Regions from separate parts of the Streptomyces sp. NPDC055962 genome, predicted to be linked through region 3. Evidence: riboswitches for the same ligand, from Rfam matches in the RefSeq annotation. Region 3 holds a riboswitch; each other region holds the start of a gene.
The links. A riboswitch is a leader RNA that binds a small molecule or an ion and turns the genes downstream of it on or off. The one in region 3 is predicted to bind cyclic di-AMP.
Positions count from the first base shown of each region.

Region 1 (3,266 bases), on a different contig from region 3:
CGACGGAGGTCACGGCGGTCCCGCTCTTCGCCGCCGCCTCGCTCGTCGCCGCGCCCTTCTTCTCCCTCGGCAGTACCGTCCGCATCGGCATCGTCACGGTCCTGGTCGTGCTCGGCATCCGGCTGTCGGACGGCGTGCTCCTCAGGGTCGTGCCGGTCACCGACCTGCTCACGCTGCTCACCGTCGTCGGCCTGTCCCTCGTCATCAACCGCGTCGTGCACCGCGGCAACGAGCAGCTCGCCTCGGCCCGGGTCATCGCCGAGACCGCGATGCGCGCGGTGCTCCCGGTGCCGGAAGCCCGGATCGGCGGGCTGCACGTCGCGGCACGGTACGAGGCGGCTCAGGCGGACGAGTTCGTCGGGGGCGACCTCTTCGCCGTCGCGGACACTCCGTTCGGGGTGCGTCTGGTGGTCGGGGACGTGCGGGGCAAGGGGCTGGACGCCGTGGCGGCCGTGGCCGTCGTGATCGGGGCGTTCCGGGAGGCCGCCGAACAGGAGCTGTCGCTGGAGGGCGTGGTCCAGAGGCTGGAGCGGGCGCTGGCCCGTGAGGGCTCGCGGCGGGGCGGGCTCGACTCCATGGAGGGGTTCGTCACCGCGGTCCTCGCGGAGATCCCGGCAGGCTCGGACACCCTGCGGGTCGTCAACCGCGGCCATCCGGAGCCGCTGGTGCTGCACGCGGACGGGGCGCTCGACGTCCTGGCCCCGACCGCGCCCGCCCTGCCGCTCGGTATGGGGCTGGACGCGTGGCCCGACCGGTCGGACACGTGGGCGCTGCCGCCCGGCGCGACGTTCCTGGCGTTCACCGACGGCCTCTCCGAGGCGCGTGACGCACAGGGCCACTTCTACGACCCGGCGGCCAGGCTGCGCGGCCGGCTCTTCCCGGGGCCCGAGGAACTGCTGTCCGCGCTCACCGACGACGTGCGGCTGCACACGGGTGGCCGGTCGACGGACGACCTGGCCCTCCTCGCCGTCGGTCGGCCCACGCGAGGCCAGCAGGAGCGGCGTACGACGGTGAAGATCGTGGGGCGGGACAGTGAATGACCGGTCGCGACGTTCGGTAGTCGAAGGACCTCGCTCCGCATAACATATGACACTCCGTCAGAAACTGGTGGCTGGATACACGGTGTTCAAGTCGCCCGTTTCTGCCCGTTTGACCCCTGAAAGTCCAGGCTGGAGCCGTGAGCGATCTGCGAGAACAGCTTGGAATCGGACCCGGGTGTCTATTAACGTTCGATAACGCAGCGCGGTTGTAGCCGCCGTCGCAAGAGACGGCACCGTGCGCAGCGCCGAATTCCGCAAGGGAACCGGGGAACCACCTACATGGGGTGAATCGGGCACCTGTGTCTCGTGAGAGACGGAGGGGCCCGTAGGAGACCTTCCTGCTCCGAACCCGTCAGCTAACCCGGTAGGCGAGAAGGAAGGAAAGGAGTGCGCCTACGTGGCGTCCAATCAGCCTGCCCCCGAGGCCCCGTCATCCTTCAGGACCGGAGGCTTCGGTGATGAGGACAGGACGTGGGAGGAATGGAACCCCACCGAGGAGTCCATCCGCCCCGTACGCGGCCGGCATCGCGTAGCCAAGCAGCGCGGTCTCGCCCGTAGCTCCACCGTCCTCGGCGTCGGCGTCATCGCGGCCGTCGGTGCGGGCGGCATGGCCACCGCGCAGAGCAAGCCGCCGGTCTCCATCTCTCTTCCCGATTCCATCGCGGACAATCTTCCCGACGCCAAGTCCCTTCCCGGCGTGGGTGCCTTCATGTCCGGGGACTCCGACACGGACCACGAGACCGTCGCCGCGTCCTCCCCGCTCACCACGGCCGGTATCACCGCCGCCGAGGCCGAGCAGGGCACCACCGACGCCGGCGAGGCCCTGCGCGCCCGCATCCTCCAGCAGGCCGAGCAGCAGTCGGCCGGAGCCGAGGCCGAGGCCAAGGCAGCCCAGGAGCAGGCGGCGGCCGAAGCGGCCGCGGCCCAGGCCGCCAAGCAGCAGAGCGCCGCCGAGGCCGAGGCCGCGGCGAAGAAGAAGGCCGAGGAGGAAGCGGCGAAGAAGAAGGCCGAGGCCGAGCGCCTCGCCAAGCTCGCCGCCAGCTACGCCGTCCCGACCTCCTCGTACACGATCACCTCGACCTTCGGGCAGTCCGGTTCGATGTGGTCCTCCGGCCACCACACCGGTCTGGACTTCGCGGCTCCCACCGGCACGCCGGTCAAGGCCGTGCACAGCGGCACGGTGAAGTCGGCCGGCTGGTCCGGTTCGTACGGCTACCGCACGGTCCTGGAGCTCGACGACGGCACGGAGGTCTGGTACTGCCACCAGTCCTCGATGGACGTCACGGCAGGGCAGAAGGTCACCACCGGCGAGACCATCGGCCGTGTCGGCGCCACCGGCAACGTGACCGGCCCGCACCTCCACCTGGAGATCCACACCGCGGACGGCACGGGTGTCGACCCGATGAGCTGGCTGCGCGGCAAGGGCCTCACGATCTGATCCCCGGCGCCACCCGGCGCACCGGAACCCCGGCGGCCCTGACGCACGACCCCCCGACGTCAGGGCCGCCGGTCCACTCCGTGGGGGCGCAGGGGTTCACCCGGGCCCTGACGGGTTCCCCGAGAATCGGAATACGTGCCTCCAGCAGCTCGTTGTCCTCGGGTATGACTTCTCTGCGTCCGCTCGGTTCCTCGAGCCTCCAGGTGTTCCCCCTCGCCCTCGGCGGCAACGTCTTCGGCTGGACGGCCGACGAGGACACGACCTTCGCCGTCCTCGACGCGTACGTGGCGGCCGGCGGCAACTTCATCGACACGGCCGACTCCTACTCCGCCTGGGTCCCCGGCAACGAGGGCGGTGAGTCGGAGACCCTCATCGGGAAGTGGCTCAGGGCGCGTTCCCGCCGTGACGACGTCGTGATCGCCACCAAGGTCGGTGCCCACCCGTCGTACAAGGGGCTCTCGCCCACCACGATCAAGGGGGCGGCCGAGGCGTCCCTGCGGAGGCTCGGCACCGACCACATCGACCTGTACTACACGCACTTCGACGACGAGAGCGTCCCCGTCGAGGAGATCGTCACCGCCCTCGACCAGCTCGTGAAGGCCGGCACGGTGCGGGAGATCGCCGCCTCCAACATCAGCCCGGAGCGGCTGAGGGCCTCCCTGGAATTCTCCGAACGCGAGGGCCTGGCCCGCTACGTGGCGCTCCAGCCGCACTACAACCTCGTCTCGCGCGACACCTACGAGGGCGCGCTCCAGGACACGGCGGCCGGTGCCGGTCTCGCGGCGGTC
Region 1 is NZ_JBHJYN010000009.1:21,715-24,980, reverse strand. It holds gene ACFC51_RS24145 (PP2C family protein-serine/threonine phosphatase) at 1-1,040, shown strand, start outside; cyclic di-AMP (ydaO/yuaA leader) riboswitch at 1,274-1,426, shown strand; gene ACFC51_RS24140 (M23 family metallopeptidase) at 1,438-2,478, shown strand; gene ACFC51_RS24135 (aldo/keto reductase) at 2,643-3,266, shown strand, end outside.
Region 1: another riboswitch for cyclic di-AMP. It lies ahead of ACFC51_RS24140 (M23 family metallopeptidase); the one in region 3 lies ahead of ACFC51_RS23665 (transglycosylase family protein).

Region 2 (3,266 bases), on a different contig from region 3:
GCACCACGGAGATCGTCCGCCGGAAGGCGGCCGGTTCCAGGCGCCGCACCGCGAGCGGCGCCGGTGACATCGCGGCCACCATCTCCGGCACCACCGCCACGCCCAGGCCCGCGCTGACCAGAGCGCAGACCAGGGCATAGCCGGGAGACTCGCACACCACGGCAGGGGTGGCCCCCGCCTCGGCCAGCGCACGCTCCACCCCGCGCCGCGGTGGGTGCTCCGGCGCACTGCTGATCAAAGGGCGGCCCGCCAGTCCCGCGACGGGCAGCGGTCCGCTGCCCTCGGACAGCATCTGCCCGGGCGCGGTGACCAGCACCAGTTCCTCGACGAGCAGCGGCTCGACGGACACCCCCGCCGGCATCGGCCCGGCCGCCGCGGGCTCGTACGCATGGGTGAGGGCCAGATCCACGTCGCCCGCCGCCACCGCGGCCACACCGGCGGGCGGCTCGTAGTCCGTGACGCTCAGCTCCACGTCGGGGTGGGCGCGGCGGAACGCGGTGAGCACCGGGGGCAGCAGATGGATCCCGGCCGTCACGAAGGTGCCGACCCGCAGCCGGCCGCCGGACAGCCCAGCGAGCCGGGCCAGTTCGTGCCGCGCCTGGTCCATCTCGTCCAGCACACGCCTGGCCCGCCCCGCCAGCAGCTCACCGGCAGCCGTCAGCCGCGCCCCCCGGTGGTGCCGGACGAGGAGGGCGGCCCCCGCTTCCCGTTCGAGCTTGGCCAGCTGCTGGGAGAGCGCGGGTGCGGTGTAGCCGAGCCGCGCGGCGGCCCGTGTGATCGAGCCTGCCTCGGCCACCGCCACCAGCGCGGCCAGCCGTGTCGGGTCGTACATGAAGCATTCCTTTTGGCAGACCATGAAGATTGCAAGTACACGCTAAAGGGCTCAAGCCGTCAGGGTGTCCCCATGGACGCACAACTGCTCGCCTTCTTGGCCGTGGCCGCAGGAATGGTGGCGCTGCCCGGCGCCGACTTCACGGTGGTCGTACGCAACGCGCTCGCATCCCGGCGGTCCGGGCTGGCCACCGCGGTGGGAGTCGCCGGAGGGCTCGTGGTGCACACGGCCCTGGCCGTCGCCGGACTCGCCGCCGTGCTCGTGACGATGCCGGTCCTCTTCCGCACCGTCCAGCTGCTCGGCGGCGCGTACGTGCTCTACCTCGGTCTCAGCGGCCTGTACGCGCTCCGGCGGTCCGCCGGCGGAGCGGACAGGGGTGCGGAGACGGGCGGCCGGGCGCCCTCGGGGCTCCGGCGTTCGCTGCGCCAGGGCTTCCTGACCAACGCCCTGAACCCGAAGGCACCCGTGCTCTTCCTGAGCCTGCTGCCCCAGTTCGTCCCCGACGGACAGCCGCCCCTGCCGAGGACCCTGCTGCTCGCCTCGGTCGTCGTCCTGCTCGCGCTCGTCTGGTTCCCGGCCGTGGCGCTCCTGGTGGACCGCCTGGGCCGGTGGCTGCGCCGGCCGCGTACCGCCCGCGCGATCGAGGGCGGCAGTGGCACGGCGCTCACCGCGCTGGGGCTCGTGCTGGTGACCGGGCCCCTGCTGCGCTGAACCAGAGATGAGGGAGGGTCAGCGGACCCTCCCGTACCAGACGTTGCCGGACCAGATCTTCTCCAGCCGGACCACCGCCCCGGTCTTCGGCGAATGCCAGATCTTCCCGCTGCCGGCGTAGATGCCGACGTGGTACACACTGCGCCCCGCATGGAAAAAGACCAGGTCGCCGCGTTTCCGCTGCGACCTGGAGATATGGCGGGTCTTGTTGTACTGCTGCTGAGCCGTGCGGGGTAGTTTCTTCCCCGCCTTCTTGAACGAGTAGAGCGTGAGCCCGGAGCAGTCGAACCGGTGAGGGCCTGTGGCGCCCCATCTGTAGGGCGCCCCCTTCTTCGACGCGGCGATCCTGAGTGCCGTCGCCGAGTGGGCGGCGGCCTCGGCGTCGTTCACGAAGCCGGGGGCCAGCATGGTGGTCCCTACGGCGAATGTCAGAGCCGAGGCCGTACCGACCCGGGCGAACAGAGACGGGACATGAACCTGCGCAGTCATGCGCAACCCTTCGTCAGCCGCCTGTGAAGGATGACCTGTCGGGTTCGGGCTGGCGAAGTTGCCCGGCCGCGCGAAGCGGCTTCACCCCGAGGACCGTCCGGAACTCCGGCCGGCCCGTTGTGCTCGGGTCCTCCACTCCTGCCGATCCACTTCTGTCGACCAGGCATCCGGACAGCGGCAGGACTCGGCGTCCGCCCGGACCGCCCCGCCGCGGTGGCGGGGGCTTGTCGTCCCAGGGATCTTTACGCACGCCCTGCCGGATTTCCTGGCTGAAGTGTCGATATGTGAGAGTCGTCACGACTGATCCGATCGGGTGGACGCGACGGCCGGCTGGCCCCGGCGGCCGGGGCCGACCAGCCGTGTACCAGCAGCGGAACGTTGCATTCCGTTCAGCGTCCGCATGCGGTGCGCAAGTCGGGCTGTCCCCCGGGCGGGGGAGCTCCTACGCCGAACGAGCGAGGAAAACTCATCGGCTCGTCGGGCGTGTCGAAAAGCGGCGCCACCGGGGGCGATCCGTCGCCGTACCGGACGGCCGTGCCGTCCTGCTCGCGGACACCCCTGCCGCCCCGTCCGCGGACGCCCCTGCCGCCCTGTCCGTCGGGCGTGCCGACCGCCCCGTCCGCAGGGCGGCCGGACCGCTCAGCCCGTAGGGGCGGGAGGCACGGCGACCCGCCCCGCGCGTCGTTCGCCGTCCAGCAGTCGCAGCACCCTGGCCAGGGTGTCCGCGTGGATCTGCGACTCACCCCGGTCGTGCATCAGCGCGAGGGCGTCGCGGAGGGCGGTCGCCCTGGACGCGAGAGCCTGGGCAGCCCGGAGCGCTCCGTATGTGTCGCTGCCCCGGGCGGGATTGATGCGGCCGAGCTGGTCGAGCACTTCCAGATAGCAGTCGACGAACTCGGCCTCCGCGCGGGTCAGTGCGGGGAGCGGTGGGAACTGGGGTGGGAGCATCGGCTGTTCACCTCGCGGGGCGCGGCGGCTGGGACGGCGTGCGGTTCTCCACGACGTGGTCCACCAGCCCGAACGCCAGGGCGGCAGGGGCGTCGAGGATGGTGTCCCGTTCGATGTCGTCGCTGATCTCCCGCGTGGAACGCCCCGTGTGACGGGCCAGCATGGCCGTGAGCAGCTCGCGTTCGCGCAGCAGCTCGCGGGCCTGGATGTCGAGATCGGAGGGCTGGCCCTGCACCGGCTCGTCCAGAGCGGGTTGCTGGATGACTACCCGCGCACCCGGCAGGGC
Region 2 is NZ_JBHJYN010000019.1:106,687-109,952, forward strand. It holds gene ACFC51_RS34060 (LysR family transcriptional regulator) at 1-832, opposite strand, end outside; gene ACFC51_RS34065 (LysE family translocator) at 905-1,543, shown strand; gene ACFC51_RS34070 (C40 family peptidase) at 1,562-2,032, opposite strand; cyclic di-AMP (ydaO/yuaA leader) riboswitch at 2,036-2,208, opposite strand; gene ACFC51_RS34075 (hypothetical protein) at 2,672-2,980, opposite strand; gene ACFC51_RS34080 (ATP-dependent Clp protease proteolytic subunit) at 2,988-3,266, opposite strand, start outside.
Region 2: another riboswitch for cyclic di-AMP. It lies ahead of ACFC51_RS34070 (C40 family peptidase); the one in region 3 lies ahead of ACFC51_RS23665 (transglycosylase family protein).

Region 3 (3,266 bases):
CTCGGTGCGGGCGGCGCGCAGGCGGCCGACGCGACGACCTGGGACAGGGTCGCCGAATGTGAGAGCGGCGGCATGTGGAGTGCCGACCTCGGCAACGGCTACTACGGCGGTCTGCAGTTCTCGCAGGACACCTGGTCGGCCTACGGCGGCACGTCGTACGCGCCCCGCGCCGACCTGGCGAGCCGCTCCCAGCAGATAGCGGTGGCGGAGAAGGTGCTGGACGACAAGGGCCCGCAGGCGTGGCCCAGCTGTGCCGTGATCTCCGGCCTCGCCCTGGACGGGACGCTTCCGGGCGTCGACCCGGGCGGCGAGCCGTCCGCCGAGCCCTCGGACACCGCGACGCCGTCCGGCACCCCCTCCTCCGAGACGGAGGACCCGGCGGACGCGGCCGACGAGAAGGCCGACGCGGACGCGAAGGGCCAGGAGAGCGGGAACGCGTCCGACGACGCGGCGGACGAGAGCGACAAGGCCGGCGAGCCCTCGGACGCCGCCACTCCGTCCAAGACCCCCTCCTCCGAGGCGTCCGGGACGTCCGGCGCCTCGAAGGGTGACGCGGCCAAGGGCGGGAAGCACCGCGGCACGCCGGCTCCCGAGGCCGGCGCGGAGTCGGGGACCGACGCGCGCGAGTCCGGCCGCCACGCCTCCCGCGGCGACTCCGGCGCACGACAGGGCGCGGAGGGCACGTACACCGTCCGCGAGGGCGACAACCTCTGGGCGATCGCCGACGCGCAGGACCTGACCGGTGGGTGGACCGCGCTCTACGAGGCCAACAAGGACGAGCTCGGCTCCGACCCGGACCTGATTCTTCCCGGCCAGAACCTGGACCTCGGCCTCGGGGCGGACGCGCAGGACGCCCCGGCGGAGACGCAGAGCGCCCCGGCGGAGACGCCCGCCGCCAACTGATCGAAAGCGGGAAAACACCCCGAAAACAGGGGTAGTTAAGAGACCTATGTCCACTTATGTGTAAGTGAGACATGGGTCTCTTTGCGTCAACTGCCGCGCCCCGTCCGTCCGGTCCGTCCATATTGCGTCCGACCTGCGAAAACGCTTCTCGCAGGCGAACCGATTCGGGCTGATTGGTCGTTATGTCCATCTTTGAATGTGGGGGTTGCGTGTGTCTACGGTCGGAGCCGCTCGCACCGCGGGCACCCTCGACCGTCACGCCGAATCCTGCCGTCGGCCGAGGGGTACCGACGCGTAAAGCGCCGTAGGCAGGAGCGGGGGAACCAGGTAGGCGCCGGACCCGGCCGTCGGAAGACGGGCGCAGGGAACGGCTAGGGGTGGAGCCGCCCGCGGAAGCGGGCGGCCGGGCAACTCACAGGCCCGAACCCGACAGCTCACCTCGTAGGCGTCGGTGAGGAGAACCATGCTGCTTTCCAGCAAGGGCAAGCACCGTCGCCCGTCCAAGGCCGTCCGTATCGCGACCCTGGCCGGCGTCACCGGTGCGGCCGTCGCCGTCCCGCTCATGGGCGCGACCGGTGCCTCCGCCGCCTCCGTCGACACCTGGGACGCCGTCGCCCAGTGCGAGTCCGGTGGCAACTGGTCCATCAACACCGGCAACGGCTACTACGGCGGTCTGCAGTTCTCGCAGTCCAGCTGGGCCGCCGCCGGTGGCACGCAGTACGCCGCCCGCGCCGACCTGGCCACCAAGGGCCAGCAGATAGCCGCCGCCGAGAAGCTCCTCGCCCTCCAGGGCCCGGGTGCCTGGTCCTGCGCCGGTGCCGGCGGCCTGACGAACGACGGTGTGGACCCGGGTGTCGACACCGGCTCCGGCCAGAGCACCGACAAGGCCGAGACGAAGGCCCAGCCGGAGCGCAAGGCCGAGCAGCCCACCACGCGCAGCGAGAAGCGCACGGCCCCCGAGAAGACCGTCACCACCCCGACCGGCAAGAAGGTCGAGAAGGGTGACGGCGAGTACAAGGTGAAGACCGGCGACACCCTCAGCACGATCGCCGACGCGAAGAAGGTCAAGGGCGGCTGGCAGAAGCTGTTCAAGCTGAACGACGACATCGTCGACGACGCCGACATGATCTTCCCGGGTCAGCAGCTCCACCTGAAGTAGTCGGAAACGGCCCGGGGTCCCCCTCCTGCCCCGGTGGCCCGGCCCGGCGCGCAGACCCCCCGCGCGCCGGGCCGCGGCCGTGTCCGGCACCCGTCGTCAGGGTGCCGGCGTGTGCCCGCCTCAGCGGCGAGCGTTCAACAGTTGTGGTTACTGGCCAGTAGAATTCTGGAGCTTTGCCCGTAATGCGGGCCCTTGGGTCCTTTTTCGTCCCAGGGGACGGGCGGACGGCCGACGGAGCGGGCCGAGCCGGTTAGGCTCGTGGCGCAAGGCCACAGTGACCCTGCACAACCAGTGTCAGATCCCAGAAGGAGATGCCTCGTGCCGTCCATCGACGTCGTCGTAGCCAGGGAAATCCTCGACTCCCGGGGCAACCCCACGGTCGAGGTCGAGGTTGGCCTCGACGACGGCAGCACGGGACGTGCTGCTGTTCCGTCCGGAGCCTCCACCGGCGCGTTCGAGGCCATCGAGCTTCGCGACGGTGACCCCAACCGCTACCAGGGCAAGGGCGTCGAGAAGGCCGTCCTCGCCGTGATCGAGCAGATCGGCCCGGAGCTCGTCGGCTACGACGCCACCGAGCAGCGCCTCATCGACCAGGCGATGTTCGACCTGGACGCGACCGAGAACAAGGGCTCCCTCGGCGCCAACGCCATCCTCGGTGTCTCGCTGGCCGTGGCGCACGCCGCGTCCGAGGCCTCCGACCTCCCGCTGTTCCGCTACCTCGGCGGCCCGAACGCGCACCTGCTGCCCGTTCCGATGATGAACATCCTGAACGGCGGCTCGCACGCCGACTCCAACGTGGACATCCAGGAGTTCATGATCGCGCCGATCGGCGCCGAGTCCTTCTCCGAGGCCCTGCGCTGGGGCGCGGAGATCTACCACACGCTGAAGAAGGTCCTGAAGACCAAGGGCCTGTCGACCGGTCTCGGTGACGAGGGCGGCTTCGCCCCCAACCTCGAGTCCAACCGCGCCGCCCTCGACCTCATCCTCGAGGCCATCAAGGAGGCCGGCTACGTCCCCGGCCGTGACATCGCGCTCGCGCTCGACGTCGCCGCGTCCGAGTTCTACAAGGACGGCGTCTACGAGTTCGAGGGCAAGTCCCGCTCGGCCGCCGAGATGACGGAGTACTACGAGGAGCTCGTCTCCGCGTACCCGCTCGTCTCCATCGAGGACCCGCTGTACGAGGACGACTGGGCGGGCTGGAAGG
Region 3 is NZ_JBHJYN010000008.1:266,693-269,958, forward strand. It holds gene ACFC51_RS23660 (transglycosylase family protein) at 1-903, shown strand, start outside; cyclic di-AMP (ydaO/yuaA leader) riboswitch at 1,194-1,366, shown strand; gene ACFC51_RS23665 (transglycosylase family protein) at 1,367-2,062, shown strand; gene eno (phosphopyruvate hydratase) at 2,381-3,266, shown strand, end outside.